Regions from separate parts of the Mesorhizobium sp. RCAM 06353 genome, predicted to be linked through region 1. Evidence: riboswitches for the same ligand, from Rfam matches in the RefSeq annotation. Region 1 holds a riboswitch; the other holds the start of a gene.
The links. Region 1 has a riboswitch for cobalamin ahead of AC56QX_RS03530 (aromatic ring-hydroxylating oxygenase subunit alpha). Riboswitches for the same ligand answer to the same signal wherever they lie in the genome.
Positions count from the first base shown of each region.

Region 1 (4,472 bases):
GCTCAAGTTCCTTGCGGAAGATGATCTCTTCGGCGCGCCGTGCGCAGTTGACGAAGCCGACATCGGTCCATGGCGCGCAGTCGTTCAGCCAGCGCAGCATCGACATCATCGGCGTCACGCCGGAACCGGCCGAAATGAACAGATATTTGGCCGCCGGGTGGCTGTGCAGCGAAAAGTCGCCCGCCGGCCCATAGGCCTTGACGTGCGAGCCGGGCTTCAGATGATCGAACATCCAGCGCGTGCCGATGCTGCCGGCCTGCGCCTTCACCGTCACGGCGATCGAGAATGGTCGCGACGGCGAGGACGACAGCGTATAGGTGCGCATCAGCGGCCCGTCCGACGTCGGCAGTTCCAGCGTCACGAACTGGCCCGGCTTGTAGCGGAACCAGGTCTGGTTGTCGGAGCGGAAGGTGAAGGTCTTGACGTCAGGCGCCTCGTCGCTGACGCCGATCACTTCCAGCACCTGCAGCCTGTCGTTCCAGGGCGCCATCTGGTCGAGATGGCGATAGAGGCCAAGATCAGTCATCGCGTTCATCCCTCAACCTCTCAGGCGACACTGCGCAGAGCCGGCCTGCCGTCTCCAGCAAGGCGCGGGCCGATGAAGCGCGCGTACCAGTCGACGAACTGGATCACGCCGCCCTCATGGAGTTCGGAATAGGGGCCGGGTTCATAGGCCGGCGACAGGATGCCGAAGGCGTTTTCCTCGACGATGCGGCGGTCCTGGTCGTTGGTCTCGGTCCAGACATGGGTGAGTTCGGCAAGATCGTAATCAACGCCCTCGACCGCATCCTTGTGAACCAGCCATTTGGTCGTCACTGCCGTTTCCGTGGCGCTGATCGGCAGCACGCGGAAGGTGACGGCATGGTCGATGAGGATATGGTTCCAGGTCGTCGGATAGTGATAGTGCATCAAGGTGCCGATACGGTCGGCGGAGACTGTGTCGGAGAGGTTCTTCTTCACCGCCCGCTTGCCGGTCATGGTGTAGCTGACGGCATCGCGCAGCAGCGGCGCGCGGGTGGCGCGGTATTGCCCGGCCGGGTCGATACGGAACTTGCTCGGCAGGCCGGCTGCCTCGCATTTCGCCCAATGCGCCAGCATCTCCGGGTCGCTGTCGGCGCCTTGCACACCGGTCACTGTCGGGGCTTCCGGGAAGGTCTTGCACAGCTCCGGATGATTGCCGGCGCAATGGTAGCACTCGCGGTTGTTTTCCCAGACCAGCTTCCAGTTGCCCTTTTCGACGATGGTGCTTTCGAAGGCTATCTTCGCTTCGCTGAGCCGGTGCGGCTTGAGATAGGGCTCGATCATCGCCCGCATCGGTGCGAAGTCGGCGGGCTCCTTGGCCAGGCAGATAAAGATATAGCCGGCCACGCTTTCGCAGGCGACCGGCTTCAGGCTGAACTGGCTCTTGTCGAAACCATCTGCCATCTGGCGGGCAAACAGCAGCCTTCCGTCCAGCTCATAGGTCCACTGGTGATAGGGACAGACCAGTTTGGCGGCCATGCCCTTGTCGGTGTTGCAGACGCGGCTGCCGCGATGGCGGCAGGAATTGTGAAAGGCGTTGATCTTGCCTTGCTGGTCGCGCACCAGCACGACCGGATAGTCGCCGATCTGTACGGTGATGAAGCTGCCGGGCTTCGGCAGTTCGCAATCATGGCCGATGAACAGCCAGTCGCGATACCAGATCAGCTCCATGTCCAGTTTGAAGAAATCGGGATCCGTGTAGAAGGGCTGCTCGAGCGAGAAGCCGTCCCTGCGGCTGTTCAAGAGCCTCAGCATGTCGTTGCGCGTATCCATGTCCTGTCCTCATACTTCAAGGACTGAACTGGTGGTGATTGAGGAAGGATTAGGCGCAGACCGGCGAAAGCCGACATGCGCCATCCGCCTCTTGACCGCCCACCGCGATCAGTCGAGTTCTAGAAATCTCGGGCTGGTTTCCGGGCTCTGGAGTGTCCTTGCGGACGATCGCGACACCTTCCCAGGCTTTCGCCCAGTGGTCTCCCGTTGCGACTTGAACTCCACCACCGTTGCGGGGGCAGCGCCGGATTCTGACCGGCTTCCCAATTCTCCGCTCCATCGTCACGAAGCGGCACCTGAGATGACGTGATCTAATCACGACAGCGCTTGCGACATCGGCATGAAAGCGACATCGCATCCATGTGGCGCGACACGCATGCACAATGATCGGGTCAAGAACCGCGGTCGCAAAATCGTCGCGGTGACGGCTGTACCGGCTATCAAAATCGATCCGGAACGGGGGAAAAAAGGTTAACGGTTTCGAAAAGTGACTATTAGCAGATTCTAAAATCGAACCGAACGGTTCGTTTCTGTTGACGGTGCGTGCAGGACGGTGTGAACGCTGAGCCTCCGATACAGTTGGTGATCGCAGCGCTGGTTTTGACTAACGGTTTGATATCAAAACGAAAAATGTTCGCCAAAGAGGGCCCTGGTACAATTTCAAGTGGTGGATACTTGGTCCACACGGAACAACTTCGTGATTGGAAACGGCCAGCTGGCTTTCCCACATCGGGGCTGTCCGAACGACGCGATTTTAATCCCAAGACACGCCGCTAGACGGACGGAAAAAATACTGGAGTACCCAAAATGAAAAAGATTGTTCTCACTGCCGCCGCCCTTCTGGCCATTTCCGGCAGCGCCTTCGCTGGTAGCGACCACTATGGTTCGAATGCCCCTGCAGCCACCGCTGCTGTCGACAGCTCATACACCGCTTCGGTCAAGAAGTCGGAACCGGCTGCTCAGACGCCTGTCCAGGGCGCCGACCGCAACCTCTTCGGCAACAACTAACAGCCGATCCCCAGCAGGCGGCGGGCTTGGTTCGCCGCCCTGGCGACACTTGAAGAATTCAGGAGACTTGAAATGAAGAAGATCATCCTTGCTGCCGCCGCCGTTCTGGCGATCTCCGGCAGCGCTTTCGCCGGCAGCGACAATTACGGCTCCAACGGCGCCAACCAGCCCGCCGCGACTTCGGTTGACAACTCGCGCACGGCTTCGATCCGTGAAAGCGGCTCGCCAGTCTACAAGCTGCTCAATTCGTCGGGCGACGCACAGAAGTCCGCGCCTCAGGGCAGCGACCGGAACCTCTTCGGCAACCACTAACAGCCGAAGCCAATTCCAAAAAGAGCGGCGGGCCATGCCCGCCGCTCTTTTTTGCGCCGTCGAGACGGGTTCTGTCTTAAGCCGCTTTTGCTTCCGGCTTCTGGAGTGCGAAGGAATGTCCGTCCGTGTCGAAGATATGCAGGTCTTCGCCATTGGCGCTCAGCCGCAACGTCGAGCCGCGCTTGACCTCGACGTTGCCAGGCAGCTTGGTCACCAGCGGCAGGTCGGCGCGGCCGATGTCGACATAGACCAGCTGAACCTCGCCGAGTTGCTCGACATAGTCGACTGTTCCCTCGAACAGATAATCCGCGCCGGTGGCGATGATCAGGTCCTCCGGCCGCACGCCGAAGCTTACCGCCGCACCCTTCGCCGAGGCAGGCGTGGCAATCGGCACCGTAGCCTTGCGCCCGCCGACATGGCTGACGACGGTCGGGTTGCCGGTCTTGTCGATTGTCGCCGGCAGGATGTTCATGGCTGGCGAGCCGATGAACTGGGCGACGAACAGATTGCCGGGCTTCTTGTAGAGATCCATCGGCGTACCGACTTGCTCGATATGGCCGTCCTTCAACACCACGATGCGGTCGGCGAGCGTCATCGCCTCGACCTGGTCGTGGGTGACGTAGATCATGGTTGTGTTGGGCATCGATTCCTTGAGCTTGGCGATCTCGATACGCGTGGCGACACGCAGCGCGGCATCAAGGTTCGACAGCGGCTCGTCGAACAGGAACACTTTCGGATTGCGCACGATGGCGCGGCCGATGGCGACGCGCTGACGCTGCCCGCCCGACATCGCCTTGGGCAGCCGGTCGAGATATTTGGTCAGCTGCAGGATTTCGGCGGCCTGCTTCACGCGCCGGTCGATCTCGGCCTTGTTCTCCTTGCCGATCTTCATCGAGAACGCCATGTTGTCGTAGACGGTCATGTGCGGATAGAGCGCGTAGGACTGGAACACCATGGCGATACCGCGCTTGGACGGCGGCACGTCATTGACCACTTCACCGTCGATCTTCAACTCGCCCGACGTGATTTCCTCGAGCCCGGCGATGGAGCGCAGCAAGGTCGACTTGCCGCAGCCCGACGGACCGACGAAGACGATGAATTCGCCCGATTTGATATCGAGGTCGATGCCATGGAGAATGTTGAGATTGCCGTAGGACTTCTTCACTTGTCTCAGATTGACATCGGCCATTGGTTTCCTCCCAGTGATTTCCTCAAAGATTTCCGTCGATGCGCCCGAACCAGGCGCCGTAGCCGCCAAGCCCGACCGAACCGGGGCTCGCCTGCCCGGAAAACCCGTGTCCCGGCAAAGGTTGCAGTGATCGGCTGCCAAGGTCAACCTTGGCCGGTTTGGCGCCGAG
Region 1 is NZ_CM185031.1:792,855-797,326, reverse strand. It holds gene AC56QX_RS03535 (FAD-binding oxidoreductase) at 1-526, opposite strand, end outside; gene AC56QX_RS03530 (aromatic ring-hydroxylating oxygenase subunit alpha) at 547-1,794, opposite strand; cobalamin riboswitch at 1,909-2,109, opposite strand; gene AC56QX_RS03525 (DUF680 domain-containing protein) at 2,602-2,802, shown strand; gene AC56QX_RS03520 (DUF680 domain-containing protein) at 2,875-3,114, shown strand; gene AC56QX_RS03515 (ABC transporter ATP-binding protein) at 3,191-4,303, opposite strand; gene bglA (beta-galactosidase BglA) at 4,326-4,472, opposite strand, start outside.

Region 2 (4,472 bases), 2.4 Mb from region 1:
GCAATGAGCGCGCGGCGCGCATTTCCGGCGTGCCCGTCTCCATGGTCAAGATCTCGGTCTATGCGATCACCGGCTTTGCCGCCGCTCTTGCCGGTATCGTTCATGCCGGCCAGTTCAATTTCGGCAGCGCCAATGACGGCATGGGCTATGAGCTCACGGCGATCGCCGCCGTGGTCATCGGCGGCACCAGCCTGTTCGGCGGCGCCGGCTCGATGGTCGGCACCGTGGCCGGCACCATCATGCTCGGCGCGCTGGCCAACATCCTTCAGCTCAACAACATCACACCCGCCATTCAACTGCTCGCGACCGCCGCGATCATCGTGCTGGCGGCAGTCATTCAATCCCTCGTTCGCCGCCGCGAGGGTTTGGGTCGTTAGGAGGAAGGCGGCAGCAAGTGGAAGTCAGTCAACCAAGGTCTGGCCCCCCGGCCCGACGAGGAGGAGAGTGAATATGAAAACCATAAGACAAAGCCGCACCCTCAAGGCCGTGCTCCTGGCAGGTGCCGGCCTGTGCATCGCGGGAGCCGCCCAGGCTGCCGAACCGTTGGTCAAGGCCTGCGCCAAAGACGGCCAGTTCATCATCGGCTTTTCACAGGCGAACAATGCCGAGCCCTACCGCCAGCATGTCAATGACGAGCTGACGGCGGCCGCCAAGGAAGTGCCGGGCTTCACGTTGCAGATCGCCGACGGCGCTGGCAACGTCAACACGCAGACCTCGCAGGTCGACAACTTCATCACCCAGAAAGTCGATCTCTTGCTGATCTCGCCCTTCGAGGCGGCACCGCTGACACCGGCGGTGAAGCGCGCCATGGATGCCGGCATCCCGGTCATCGAACTCGACCGCAAGACGGTCGGCGATCCCGGCAAGGACTACACCGCCTTCATCGGCGGCGACAATTACAAGATCGCGCTCGAAGCGGGCAAATACACCGCCAAGACCTTGCTGCCGGAGGGCGGCGAAGCAGCGGTGCTCGAAGGATTGCCAAGCTCCACACCGGCCGTCGAGCGGCTGAATGGCTTCAAGGACGGCGTCAAGGAGAATGCCAAGATCCAGGTCGTCGCCGAGCAGGCCGCCGACTGGGTGCCGGATAAAGCCCAGACCGCTTTCTCGGCCATGTTGCAGGCGCATCCCGACATCAAGGTGCTCTACGCCTCGAACGACATGATGGCGGCCGGCGCGCTGCTTGCCGCCAAGGGCGCCGGCAAGGACGTTAAGATCATCGGTACTGATGGCTTGCCAGGCCCGGCAGGCGGCATCGAAGCCGTCGCCAAGGGTGACTGGGCGGCGACCTTCACCTACCCGACAGGTGCGAAGGAAGCGATCGAGATGTCGAAGAAAATCTTGCTTGATTGCGCCACTTCGGTGGATACGACGGTCACTGTCGAGACGACAGCGATCACGCCAGAGAACGCCAAGCAGCTGTCAGGTAAGTAAGCACGTCTGCCTGCAGACTATCCGATCCGGGGCGGAGTTCACGTGAACTCCGCCCCGTCTGCGTCCGCAACCTTCAGCGATAGTTCGAAGGGTTGTGGCAAGGGATTGACATCAACAGAGGGAATCTCTTAAATCGTTCTGTTATTACATTACAGATAGAGATATAGCAAGCCGCTATCTGATGAGGCCGCAGGATGCCGGTGCCGCGATGGTGACAGGACCAGTCGAAAAGAATCGTTGCGATGCGCTCGGGGCAAAACTACGATGGCCCGGTGATGGTCCCCGCGCCGAAAGGCAAGGGGTGAAAAGGGAACACGGTGAGACCCTCAAGGTCGAGACCGTGGCTGCCCCCGCAACTGTAAGCGGTGAGCAAGATCCGACATGCCACTGGCCGGCAAGGCTGGGAAGGCAGGATTGAGCCGAGACCCGCGAGCCAGGAGACCTGCCATCACTGAGTTGACCGGACGGGGTGTGCCGGGAGGAAACGTGGACGTCGGTCTTGTCGGCCGGCTCGCCAACATCCTTCCGTCGCCAGTTTTGGAAAGTGACGGAAAGTTGGACGGCGCCATCGATCATCGCATCATCGTGTGCACGCTTTGCCGTGACGTTCCGACAGGGATCAGGTCGGGCGAAAGCCTATGCGCCGATTTGCGGTCCCGGCTCGCGGCCCACCATGAACCCGCTGTGGCGCTCGGCTTCACGGTTGAAGGCGTCGAATGCATGGCGGGCTGCGCGCGACCGCTGACGGTAGCCTTCCAGGCGCCGGGCAAGGCCGCCTATCTCTTCGGCTCCATCGACGCCGAGGCCGACGCCGGCGATCTCGTGCGATTTGCCAGGCTCTATGCATCGCTGGCAGACGGCTGGTGCAATTCCGGACAACGTCCGCCGCGACTGGCCGGCAAGACGCTGGCCCGTATCCCGGCACCGGCCAAGCCTGTGGATGGGAACCGATGACAACGCCACTCCTCGAAGCCCGCGACCTCGGCGCGACAGCGAATGGCCGGGCTCTGGTCCATGCGGTCAGCCTGTCCGTTGCCGCTGGTGATCGCCTCGCCATTATCGGCCCCAACGGCGCCGGCAAGACGACGCTGCTGCGCATGCTGTCGGGCATGCTCAGGCCAAGTTCCGGCGAGATGAAGCTTGGTGGGCGCCGCCTCGACAGGATCTCGACCGCCGAACGGGCATTGCACATCGCCGTCGTCGGCCAGACCGACCAGCCGGATCCGCGGCTGGCGGTGATCGACTATGTCGAGCTTGGCCGCGTCCCGCATGCCGGCCTGAGGCGCAGGAGCGAGGAACGCGACATTGTCGTGGACGCGCTGCGCCGGACCGGCTTGTTGCCGCTGCTTGGCCGCAGCATCGGCTCGCTGTCGGGCGGGGAACGCCAGCGCGCCCAGCTGGCGCGCGCCATCGCACAGGAACCGAAAGTGCTGTTCCTCGATGAGCCGACCAACCATCTCGACCCGCGCGCCCGAGGCGAGCTTATTGAACTTGTGGCCGGCTTCGGCATGACGGTGATCGCCGTGCTGCACGATCTGGCGTTGGTAGCGCCCTTCGCCACCAGGGTCGCGGTGATGCACGAAGCCCGGCTGCATGTGCTGGCGGCACCGCGCGAAGCGCTGACCCAAAAACTGATCCGCGAGATTTTCGGCGTCGACGTGTTTCGCCTGCGCCATCCCACCGAGGATCGCGAACTGACGGTGTTCGATGTTCCGAACCGCGCCGCGCCGCCATCCTGATCAAAACCATCCGTCATCCGCCGCTGTTCAACCAAGGTGCAAAATCCGTGAAACGTCTCGCTTTGTCGCTCGTCCTCTCGCTGCTGGCCTCGACGGCCTTCGCCTTCCCCGTCACCGTCGACAGCTGCGGCAAGTCGTTGACCTTCGACGCGCCACCCAAGCGCGCCGTCATCCACGATCTCAACATGGCCGAGATGGCCTTCGCGCTGAAGCTGCAGCCGTCGATCGTCGGCCTGACCGGCATCACCGGATGGTACAAGGTCGGTCCCGAATTCAAGGCCGAGCAAGGTTCTATTCCCGAACTGGCGCCAAAATACCCGACGCTCGAAAACCTCGTCGCGGTCGAACCCGATTTCTTCTTCGCCGGCTGGTACTATGGCATGAAGCCGGGCGGCGACGTGACGCCCGACACGCTCGCGCCGCACGGCATCAAGACGCTGGTGCTGACCGAAAGCTGCGTCCATCTCGACAAGACCAGGCCGGCCGCCTCGATGGACCTTCTGTATGGCGACGTCGAAAAGCTGGGCAAGATTTTTGGCAAGGACGCCGAAGCGGAGAAGCTTGTTGCCGGCTGGAAGGCGCAACTGGCTGACATCACCGCGAAAGTCGGCAGCGCCAGGGGAACACGGGTGTTCCTTTATGATTCCGGGGAGGACAAGCCGTTCACCGCCGGAAAATTCGCCATTCCCAGCGCCATGATCACCGCGGCTGGCGGCGACAACATCATGGCCGACATGGACACCAGCTGGGGCAACACCGACTGGGAAACGGTGGCGTCGCGCAATCCGCAATTCCTCATCCTGCTCGATTACCAGGATGGTGGCGGCTACAAGAAACTGCTCGATTTCCTCAAGGCCCATCCGGCGATGAAAGAGACCGACGCGGTCAAGAATGAGCGCTTCGTGGCCCTTCGCTATGCCGAACTGACGCCTGGGCCGGCGAACATCGAAGCGATCGCCAAGATCGCCAAGGCGATGCATCCGGAAGCGTTCTGATGCTTCTTGTCCGCGGGCATGAATCCGGTGCGCTTTCAGGGCACAAGGCATTCGCGCTGGCGATGGCGGCGGGCACGGCGGCGGTCGTCGCCCTCGTGCTGCTGTCGATCGCCTATGGTTCGACGCTGATACCTCTGACCGACGTCATCGCCTCGCTTGGCCATGCTGTCGGGTTGAACGGGCACCAGGTGTCGGGTCCGGTCGGCAAGATCGTCGTCGATCTCAGGCTGCCGCGCACCATCCTGGCGGTCTGTGTCGGCGGCGGTCTCGGCATAACAGGCGCCTTGCTGCAGACGGTGACCCG
Region 2 is NZ_CM185031.1:5,583,978-5,588,449, reverse strand. It holds gene AC56QX_RS27150 (ABC transporter permease) at 1-377, shown strand, start outside; gene AC56QX_RS27145 (substrate-binding domain-containing protein) at 451-1,434, shown strand; cobalamin riboswitch at 1,694-1,898, shown strand; gene AC56QX_RS27140 (DUF1636 family protein) at 1,921-2,388, shown strand; gene AC56QX_RS27135 (ABC transporter ATP-binding protein) at 2,385-3,173, shown strand; gene AC56QX_RS27130 (ABC transporter substrate-binding protein) at 3,221-4,168, shown strand; gene AC56QX_RS27125 (FecCD family ABC transporter permease) at 4,168-4,472, shown strand, end outside.
Region 2: another riboswitch for cobalamin. It lies ahead of AC56QX_RS27140 (DUF1636 family protein); the one in region 1 lies ahead of AC56QX_RS03530 (aromatic ring-hydroxylating oxygenase subunit alpha).